Regions from separate parts of the Bacillus sp. GW823-FHT06A10 genome, predicted to be linked through region 3. Evidence: predicted binding sites of a transcription regulator. Region 3 holds the regulator's gene; each other region holds the start of a gene.
The links. The regulator Rex, encoded in region 3, represses fermentation and respiration genes when NADH is low (regulators of the CRP and FNR family bind a similar motif). The targets are predictions, from matches to a motif close to TTGTGAAATATTTCACAA.
Positions count from the first base shown of each region.

Region 1: a site for Rex is predicted at 2,136-2,153, ahead of adhE (bifunctional acetaldehyde-CoA/alcohol dehydrogenase). Genes of this name have one in related genera too.
Region 2: a site for Rex is predicted at 1,403-1,420, ahead of AC1Q8M_RS21680 (DUF1641 domain-containing protein). Genes of this name have one in related genera too.

Region 1 covers NZ_JBXAHT010000002.1:474,460-477,747, reverse strand. The annotation lists gene adhE (bifunctional acetaldehyde-CoA/alcohol dehydrogenase) at 1-1,940, opposite strand, end outside; gene AC1Q8M_RS17220 (bifunctional cystathionine gamma-lyase/homocysteine desulfhydrase) at 2,202-3,288, opposite strand, start outside.
Region 2 covers NZ_JBXAHT010000003.1:166,070-169,357, reverse strand. The annotation lists gene AC1Q8M_RS21685 (NAD(P)/FAD-dependent oxidoreductase) at 1-848, opposite strand, end outside; gene AC1Q8M_RS21680 (DUF1641 domain-containing protein) at 893-1,333, opposite strand; gene AC1Q8M_RS21675 (winged helix-turn-helix transcriptional regulator) at 1,769-2,113, opposite strand; gene AC1Q8M_RS21670 (MFS transporter) at 2,487-3,288, shown strand, end outside.
Region 3 covers NZ_JBXAHT010000010.1:8,007-11,294, reverse strand. The annotation lists gene AC1Q8M_RS27560 (ABC-F family ATP-binding cassette domain-containing protein) at 1-909, opposite strand, end outside; gene AC1Q8M_RS27555 (redox-sensing transcriptional repressor Rex) at 1,096-1,725, shown strand; gene AC1Q8M_RS27550 (YdiK family protein) at 1,755-1,946, opposite strand; gene AC1Q8M_RS27545 (CPBP family intramembrane glutamic endopeptidase) at 1,943-2,692, opposite strand; gene groES (co-chaperone GroES) at 3,084-3,288, shown strand, end outside.

The DNA.
Region 1 (3,288 bases), on a different contig from region 3:
GTCATTACAAATTGCGGATCAACAATTGCTACATCTGGTGTTAATTCATAATCTGCGAGCGGATACTTTATATTATTTTTCTTATCTGTAATAACCGCAAATGGTGTCACTTCTGATCCTGTTCCTGATGTTGTTGGAATCGCAACAAACTGCGCCTTATTTCCTAATTCCGGATATTTACATGTACGTTTTCTTATATCTAAAAACTTCTGTTTAATGCCATAGAATGTCGTTTCTGGATGCTCATAGAATAACCACATTCCTTTTGCTGCATCCATAGCTGAACCACCACCAAGTGCGATAATTACATCTGGCTTAAAGCTTCTCATCATTTCCGCACCTTTAAAGACAGTTTCATCTGATGGATCTGGTTCGACCTCAAAGAAAACTTCAATTTTCACATCATTTGCATGCTTGTTTAAATAGTGCGTGACTGTATCCACATAGCCATGTTCAACCATTCCAGGATCCGTTACAATAAATGCACGTGAAATGTTAGGCATATTTGCTAAATACGCTGTAGCATGTTTTTCAAAATAAATTTTTGGCGGCAATTTGAACCACTGCATATTCTTTTTTCTATTTGCCAGCCTTTTTATATTTAATAAATGAGTCGCTGTTACATTTTGGGAAACTGAATTTTTTCCGTAAGAACCACAACCAAGTGTAAGTGATGGAATAAATCCGTTATATATATCCCCTATTCCACCTTGTGATGAAGGTGCATTTACAATGAGACGGCAAGCTTTCATACGTAATCCAAATTGCTTTTGCACTTCTTTATTTGTAGAATGAATAACTGCTGAATGTCCTAAACCACCGAGGTTCAACATTTCTTCGCAATATGTAAATCCTTTTTCTAATGAATTCGCCTTCACACAGGCTAATACTGGGCTCAGTTTCTCACGAGATAACGGGTATGCTGCTCCGATACCTTGAATTTCAGCTACAAGCATTTTTGTATGTTCAGGAACAGTAATCCCAACTAATTCGGCAATATACTGTGCTGATTTTCCTACAATATCACTATTTACTGCACATGTATTTTCATTTATAACGAGCTTTTCTAATTTTTTTCTTTCTTCTTCTGTTACAAAGTAACAATTGTTTTCGATCATTTCTGTTTTAACATCATCATAGATTTCTTTATCGACAATGATTGCTTGTTCCGATGCACAAATCATACCGTTATCAAATGTTTTCGATAAAATTAAATCATTAACAGCTCGTTTTACATGTGCTGATTTTTCTATATAACACGGTACATTACCAGGACCTACACCTAGTGCTGGTTTTCCAGTAGAGTAAGCTGATTTCACCATACCAGCGCCTCCAGTTGCTAGAACGAGTGCCACACCCTCATGGTTCATTAATTGTTTTGTCGCTTCGACAGACGGTCTTTCAATCCATTGAATACAATGTTTTGGTGCACCAGCTTTCATTGCTGCATCATATACGGTTTTCGCTGCTGCCACCGAACAATTTTGTGCAGAAGGATGAAATGCGAAAATAATTGGATTTCTCGTTTTTATCGCAATCAAAGCTTTAAACATTGTTGTCGACGTTGGATTCGTTACTGGTGTTACCCCAGCTACTACACCGACAGGTTCTGCAATTTCTATTATTTCTTCATGAGGATCTTCGTGAATAATTCCTACCGTTTTATCTTGCTTTATACTATGCCAAATATATTCAGTGGCAAAAATATTTTTAATGCATTTGTCTTCATAGACACCACGGCCTGTTTCTTCAACAGCCAATTTTGCAAGTGGCATATGTTGATCAACACCTGCTAATGCCATTTCATGAACAATGTTGTCAATCTGCTCTTGTGTAAAACTTTCTAATGCTTGTAAAGCTTGTTGACCGTTATTTACTAACGTATCAATCATCTCTTTTACCTCTTGCATTTCATTTACAACTTTCTCTTTGACTACCATGTAAATTTCCTCCTATTCTGTTATCACGGTCTTTATAAGTCCCTACAGGTCATAATAAGTCCCGATTAGCGAAAAAAAATAGAGTTACCGTCCTACATGAACCCCATTGTTTGTGAAACATTTCACAAGTTTACTCGTGAATAACATTTCATGAATTCAATATACATGAAATCATTTCATTTGTGTATGTCTAATTTGTGAAATGTTTCACAAATTAACATAATAAAAATGCACTGCTCCACATTAGCAGTGCATTTTTTATTACGCTAGCGCTTGTGCTAAATCTTCAATTAAATCTTCACCATCTTCAATACCGACAGAAATACGAATTAATGTATCTGTAATTCCTAATTCTTTACGGCGATCTGCTGGGATTGATGCATGTGTCATTTGAGATGGGATAGAAATTAAACTTTCTACTGCTCCTAAGCTTTCAGCAAGTGTAAAGTATTGCAGTTTCTCAAGTACTTTATTTAATGTTTCCTCACTATCTACATCAAACGAAATAATAGCACCAAATCCATTTGCTTGTTCTGTTGCTAATTCGTGGTTTTGATGTGATTCAAGACCTGGGTAATATACTTTATTTACTTTTGGATGATTATTTAAGAATTCAGCAATAGCGCGTGAATTCGTTTCATGTTCTTCCATACGAATTCCTAATGTTTTTAAACCGCGAAGTAGTAAGAAGCTATCTTGTGGTCCAAGAATACCTCCTGTTGAGTTTTGTACAAAGTGAAGGTCTTCTGCTAGTTGTGGGCTATTTACCACTACTAGACCTGCAACTACGTCACTATGACCTCCTAAATATTTCGTTGCACTATGAAGTACAATGTCTGCTCCTAAAGAAATCGGCGACTGCCAATATGGCGTCATGAATGTATTATCAATAATTGTTAATAAATCTTTCTCTTTAGCAAGAGTAGATATTTTCTTAATATCAGTAATTTTTAGTAATGGGTTCGTTGGTGTTTCCACATAGATCGCTTTCGTATTTGGACGAATTGCTTCTACAACTTCCTCTAAGTTTGTTGTGTCTACAAATGTATGTTCAATACCGAAGCGGTTTAATACTTTCGTAATAACACGATACGTTCCACCATAAACATCATCTGTTAAAATAACGTGGTCACCTTTTGAGAACAACATAATTGTCGCTGTAATAGCAGCCATTCCAGAACCGAATGCAAATCCAGCATGACCATTTTCTAATACAGCAATCATTTCTTCTAAAGCTGCACGTGTTGGGTTACCTGTACGTGAATATTCATATCCTTGATGCTTACCAACCGCTTCTTGTTTGTACGTACTTGTTTGATAGATCGGTACGTTTACAGATCCAGTTGAA
Region 2 (3,288 bases), on a different contig from region 3:
TGTAGGTATGCATCAACTGTTGCACGTCCACGGTTAACTTCAAGACCTGATTCACCGATTAATGGGTTACCTTGTACGCCGCCTGTCCAAACGAATGTGTTAGCAACAAGTTTTTGACCGTCTTTTAAGTCGATTTCATTGCCAGCAACGTTTGTTACAGGAAGACCAGTTAAGAATGTAACGCCGCGTGCTTCTAGGCTAGTAGTTGCACGTTCGATTAAGTGGTCTGGTAATACTGGAAGGATCTTTGGACCTGCTTCAACAAGAAGAAGTTTAACTTCTTTTGGATTTACGCCGTGGCTTTTTGCAAGTTTAGGCATAATGTCAGCAAGCTCACCAACTAGCTCAACGCCAGTTAATCCGCCACCACCGATTACGATTGTAGCATCAGCTTCGTTTTTCGTTTTCGCGTATTCACGAATACGGTCTTCAACGTGTTTGTAGATTTTGTTTGCATCAGCAGCAGATTTTAATACCATGCTGTTTTCTTCTAGTCCTGGAATACCGAAGTAAGCAGTTTTACTTCCTAAAGCAACTACAAGTGCATCGTAAGATAAAGTAGTGCCACCAGCTAGTTTGATTTCTTTGCTATCAACTGAGAATGACTCAACTGTTGCAATTTTAAGATCGATATCTTTACCTTTGAAAAGCTTTGTAAGTGGCATTGCAATTGCTTGCTCAGACACGTTACCAGCTGCTAGGCGGTGTAATTCAGTGATGATTTGGTGTGTTGGGTATTGGTTAATCACTGTAACTTGTGCTTCTGATTTGCTGTAATATTTACGTACGTTTAAAGCGGCAAGAAGACCGCCATAACCAGCGCCTAAGATGACAATTTGTTTTGACATAGTATGATATCCCCCGTCTTTACTAATTGTTGTTATAAGTTAAATTATTTATTGTTACGTTCTGCACTAATTTGAAGATATGCGTTCACAAAGCGGAACATTTTTTGTGCTTGTGGATCTTTTAGTAATTTTAACAGACCGAATAGGCCGATAACTTCGTTGCTTTCGTCAGCACGATCTTTCGCTTCGATTGCAGTTGCAGCCATGCTTTTCACTGTATCTTTTACAGGTTCTACAAGCTCTGTAATTGCACCAACAGTGTCGCTTTTTAATACTTCATCAGTAGCAACAGTTTGAGCGAAGTCATAAGACTTAGTTAAAATGTTAACAAGCTCAGTTAATTTTGGAAGCTGTTCTACTAGTGTTGTTAATGATTCTTGTACCTCAGGTTTTAACAACTGATCAAGTACATCAAGTTGTCCTTGGCTAGCAGAAATTTGTACAGTTTCTTGTTCTGGCTTTGTTTGAGTCATAGTTTCTGGCATCTCCAATTCTCCTTTACGATAGCAATACTCTTATTTTTTATAAGTAAGATAGTAAACGTTTACGAAACTTTATGCAAAGTTTCACAAAACACAATAAAATGCCTTTAAATTTATGACAGCAAGTAAGCTGCAAACATAAATCTAAAACCATAACGTCTTACTTATTATTTATGAACTGTCCGATATATGGCTTGTCCGCATAATGGAAAAGCTCCGTTACCGGAAAGTGTATATAATATATATCCTATATTATATACTATATACACCTATGTTAACATAAAAATGATTCCTAATTATTTGATATTGAGTGTATAACGTAGTGCTGACAAGGTATGAAAGCGTATAAAATATTTTGTTTCAGTTAGAAATGTACATATATATATAGAAAAAAAGGAAAAAACGAACAAATTCATGTTCGTTTTTTCCTTTTTCCTATTATTCACCTTCTGCAATTAGCATCGATGTGTTACCTTCTTTTTCAAGATGGCATTCGCCCCAAGAACAAAGAGAGTCAAGAATGGATTCTAAAGACCAACCGTAGTCGGTAAGAGAATATTCTACTTTCGGTGGGACTTGGTTGTATACTTTTCTTTGAATGACCCCGTCGTCTTCTAATTCACGTAATTGCTGCGTTAACATTTTTTGTGTAATACCAGGCATTGAGCGTTTTAATTCACTCGTTCTCTTTGTACCTTTCGTTAAGTGACAAAGAATAACAACTTTCCATTTGCCGCCGATAACTTCTAAAGTCGCCTCTACAGGAATATTGTATTTCTTCATATGAACCCCTCCCTTTTTGAGTAAAGTAAGTTTAATAATACAAATGTTACTTTTTAGTACCTATAGCACTTTAAAGTACGTACTTTTTATTATGTTAAATATGTTTCATAATAGCACATGTAAGAGGCAAATGAGTAGTACGGTACCAAAAAGTGACTATGTTACTTTTTGGTACCTATCGTACTTTAAAGTGCGTTCTTCAAAAAAGGGATGAAACCATTCATAATAGCATTTGTAAGTATGAAATATATTTTTTAGAAGATAAAAGGGCCTTTTTATCATACTATTATGATTGGATTTCTTGTAATAAGGAGGAATTCAATTGAGTTCATATACAGTACCATCTTCGGAAGCTCAGACGAGCCGAAGAAGTATGTTTGCTTTATTAGCGCTAGCGATTAGTGCGTTTGGGATTGGTACGACCGAGTTTATTAGTGTCGGCTTACTACCATCTATTTCAAAAGATTTAAATGTTTCGGTTACAACAGCCGGTTTAACGGTTTCCTTATATGCGTTAGGAGCGGCGGTAGGAGCTCCTGTTTTAACAGCGTTAACGGCTAGTATGTCGCGAAAGACATTATTAATGTGGATTATGGTTATTTTCATTATTGGTAATGGCATTGCGGCGGTAGCAACAAGCTTCACTGTATTAATTATCGCAAGAATTGTATCTGCGTTTGCACATGGTGTGTTTATGTCAATTGGATCTACAATTGCAGCTGCAATCGTACCAGAGAATAAACGTGCTAGCGCAATTGCGATTATGTTTACTGGATTAACAGTTGCGACTATTACTGGTGTGCCAATTGGAACATTTATCGGTCAAGAGTTTGGCTGGAGAGCGTCATTTATGGCGATTGTCGTAATTGGAATTATTGCTTTCATCGCAAACAGTATACTCGTCCCATCTAATTTAAAAAATGGTGTACCTGTATCGTTTCGTGATCAATTTAAATTAATTAAAAATGGAAGACTATTACTTGTTTTCATTATTACTGCACTTGGATACGGTGGTACATTCGTAACATTTACGTATTTATCACCCCTATTACAAGAAGTAACAGGATTTGAAGCAAGTACCGTTACTATCATTTTATTAGTGTATGGAATCGCCATTGCGATAGGGAATATGGTTGGCGGGAAATTATCGAATCATAATCCGATTCGAGCGCTAT
Region 3 (3,288 bases):
CATTCTGTCTAGTTGTTTACGGCGACTTTGAGCACGTTTCGTTGTAGAGGCGCGAGCTATATTCTTTTGAACGAAGTCCTCAAGTTTTGCGATTTCATCTTGTTGTTTTTCGTAACGTTTCATTTCTTGCTCATATAATGCTGATTTTAAGTCTAAATATTTACTGTAGTTACCAACAAATCGTCTGCTTTCTTTATTCGAAATTTCATATACTTGTGTAACAAGTTTGTCTAAGAAATAACGGTCATGTGAAACGATTAATATTGCGCCAGGATAACCTTGTAAATATTGCTCAAGCCATGTTAATGTTTCGATGTCTAAATGGTTTGTAGGCTCGTCCAAAATAAGTAAGTCTGGTTTTGTTAATAATAATTTTCCGAGAGCTAATCTTGTTTTTTGCCCACCGCTTAAAGTAGAAATCGTCGTCTGGTGCGTTTCAACTGGGAAGCCAAGGCCGCTTAAAATGGAGCGAATATCCGCTTCATATTGATATCCACCTTGATCTTTATAATTGAGTTGCAATTGGTCATAATCAGCTAACAATCTTTCGTATGTAGCTTCGTTTGAAAAGTTTTCTTCTTTGCCCATTTCTTGCTCAAGCCTTCGAAGTTTTGTCTCCATTTGCTGTAAGTGGGTAAAGACGGTTAGCATTTCATCCCAAATTGTTAAAGACGTTTCTAGGCCGGTATTTTGAGCTAAATACCCGATTGAGACATCTTTCGGTTTTATAATTTCGCCACCATCATGTGATAACTCACCAGCGATAATTTTTAATAATGTAGATTTTCCAGCTCCATTCCTTCCAACTAATGCGATACGATCTTTTGTTTGTACTTCCAATTTTATGTTTGCAAGAATTGTTTCTGCACCGTATAATTTCGAAAGTCCATTTACTTGTAATAAAATCAATGTTTTCACCTCAAATAATTTCTTAACTTTGCCATGTTTATATTTCTCAATCATACTAAAAATAGTGTATAGTTTAAAATAAGAGAGAATACTTCTTCTCTTTATTATACAAGGAATTTAATGAGTGCTAAACTTCTGTATTTGATTAAAGTATATGAATAAAGATAGGAAGAGAGGAGAGGTCATATGGATCAGCAAAAGATTCCACAAGCCACTGCTAAAAGATTGCCTCTATACTATCGATTTATCCAAAACTTATCTCTTTCTGGTAAGCAGCGTGTTTCATCGGCCGAATTGAGTGAAGCGGTAAAAGTAGATTCCGCAACAATACGAAGAGATTTTTCGTATTTTGGAGCGTTAGGGAAAAAGGGATATGGATATAACGTAAATTATTTATTATCATTTTTCCGCGAAACACTTGATCAAGATGATATAACGCGTGTAGCACTTATTGGAGTAGGTAATTTAGGGACCGCTTTCTTACATTATAATTTCACGAAAAACAATAATACAAAAATTGAAATGGCATTTGATGTTAGTGAAGAGAAAGTTGGAACAGAAATCGGGGGCATTCCTGTATACCATTTAGATGAATTAGAAGAGAGATTATCAAATGATATACAAGTGGCAATATTAACAGTACCGGCTACAGTAGCACAAGCTGTAGCAGATAGATTAGCTGAAACGAGCGTGCATGGTATTTTGAATTTCACACCAGCACGATTAAACGTATCAGAGAATATTAGAATTCATCATATTGATTTAGCTGTAGAGTTACAAACATTAGTTTACTTTTTGAAAAACTATCCACAATAAAACGCAGAGGAAGCGACCTCTGCGTTTTATTATTGTTTCTTCTTTGTGAATTTAACTAATATAAGGCGAAGTGCCAAATTAAAATCAATTGTTGCCATAACTGCAAATAGTATTGTCCACACATTCCAGATTGTATCTGTCACGTTCGTAATGGCGAAGCGTGTAAAGATACATCCAAGAAGGAAGTATAGTGCAGCCATGAACAATGGTGAGTTTCTCATACAAAAAATCCTCCGATAAAGCCTTGCATTTTTTCAGCTTCTTTAATCATTTCTTGAATTTGCTCATTGCTCATAAAAATTTGCCCAATAGCGACTAATGTATTCATCGCAACATGAGCTGCAATCGGAACGATAATACGCTTCGTCTTCACATATAAGAAGGCGAATACGAGCCCCATAGCAGTGTATACCAATAAATGAGTAAAATCAAAATGAATTGCTGCGAATACAAGCGAACTAATGATAGCTGCGATAAAGAAGTTAAACTTCTTATAAAGTGCACCAAATAAAATTTTTCTAAATACGATTTCTTCTAAGATAGGTCCAATTATAGATACAACAATAAGGAACCAAGGTGTGGTTCTTGCAATCTCCATCAGTTTCATTGTATTTTCTGAACCTTGTTTAATTCCTAGCAGCTGCATCTCGATCATACCAGCAACTATTTGTGAAAAGAAAGCCAAGAAGAACCCGATGAAAATCCATCCAATAGTAGCTGGAGCAGAAGAGCGCTTTGGATCTAAATGCCTGTCACGAATATCCGTTCTAAGTAACCAAAGTACGATACATAATGCAACAAAGAAGCTAATAATTGCCCAGTGTCCCGTTATGATTTGTCCTTTTTCCTCAATGGTAAATCCTCTATTATCATAGAGTCCTGTTTTTAGGAGAAGTGGCAATCCAACAACGCCAGATAACTGCATTAAAATGTATGTAACGATAATCCACCAGTATTGTTTCTTCAAATGGTTTAACCATCCTTTCTAACTATAGTGTATGAGATAAGTTAGGATAACATGTAAATATGCTACCTACGATATAAACCTCACTTGAATTATGTTTTTTTCGTAAATCCTTATTTGAAATTATAATAGAAGACAGGAGAAAGTTGTGTGTGTAGCGAAAACAACTTAGGGTGTCCTTTCATATTGTAACATACGAGCAGTGGAAACAACGATTCATATAGTAAAGGCAGTATTCTATATAGAAAGTTTATATAGTGATTTGCGAAAAAATTATGATTTTTTTACTTGCAAAAGAAATTGAGATTATTTATTATTATAAGTGTGTTAGCACTCGGATGACTTGAGTGCTAATAAAAGAAATTTACATAACAAAATGAGGAGGTTATTGTTCATGCTAAAGCCATTAGGTGATCGCGTTGTAATTGAGCTTGTTCAAGCAGAAGAAAAAACAGCAAGTGGTATCGTATTACCAGATACTGCAAAAGAAAAACCACAAGAGGGTAAAGTTGTTGCAGTAGGTACTGGTCGAGTGCTTGAGAATGGTGAGCGTGTTGCTTTAGAGGTAGCAGCAGGTGATCTTATCATCTTCTCAAAAT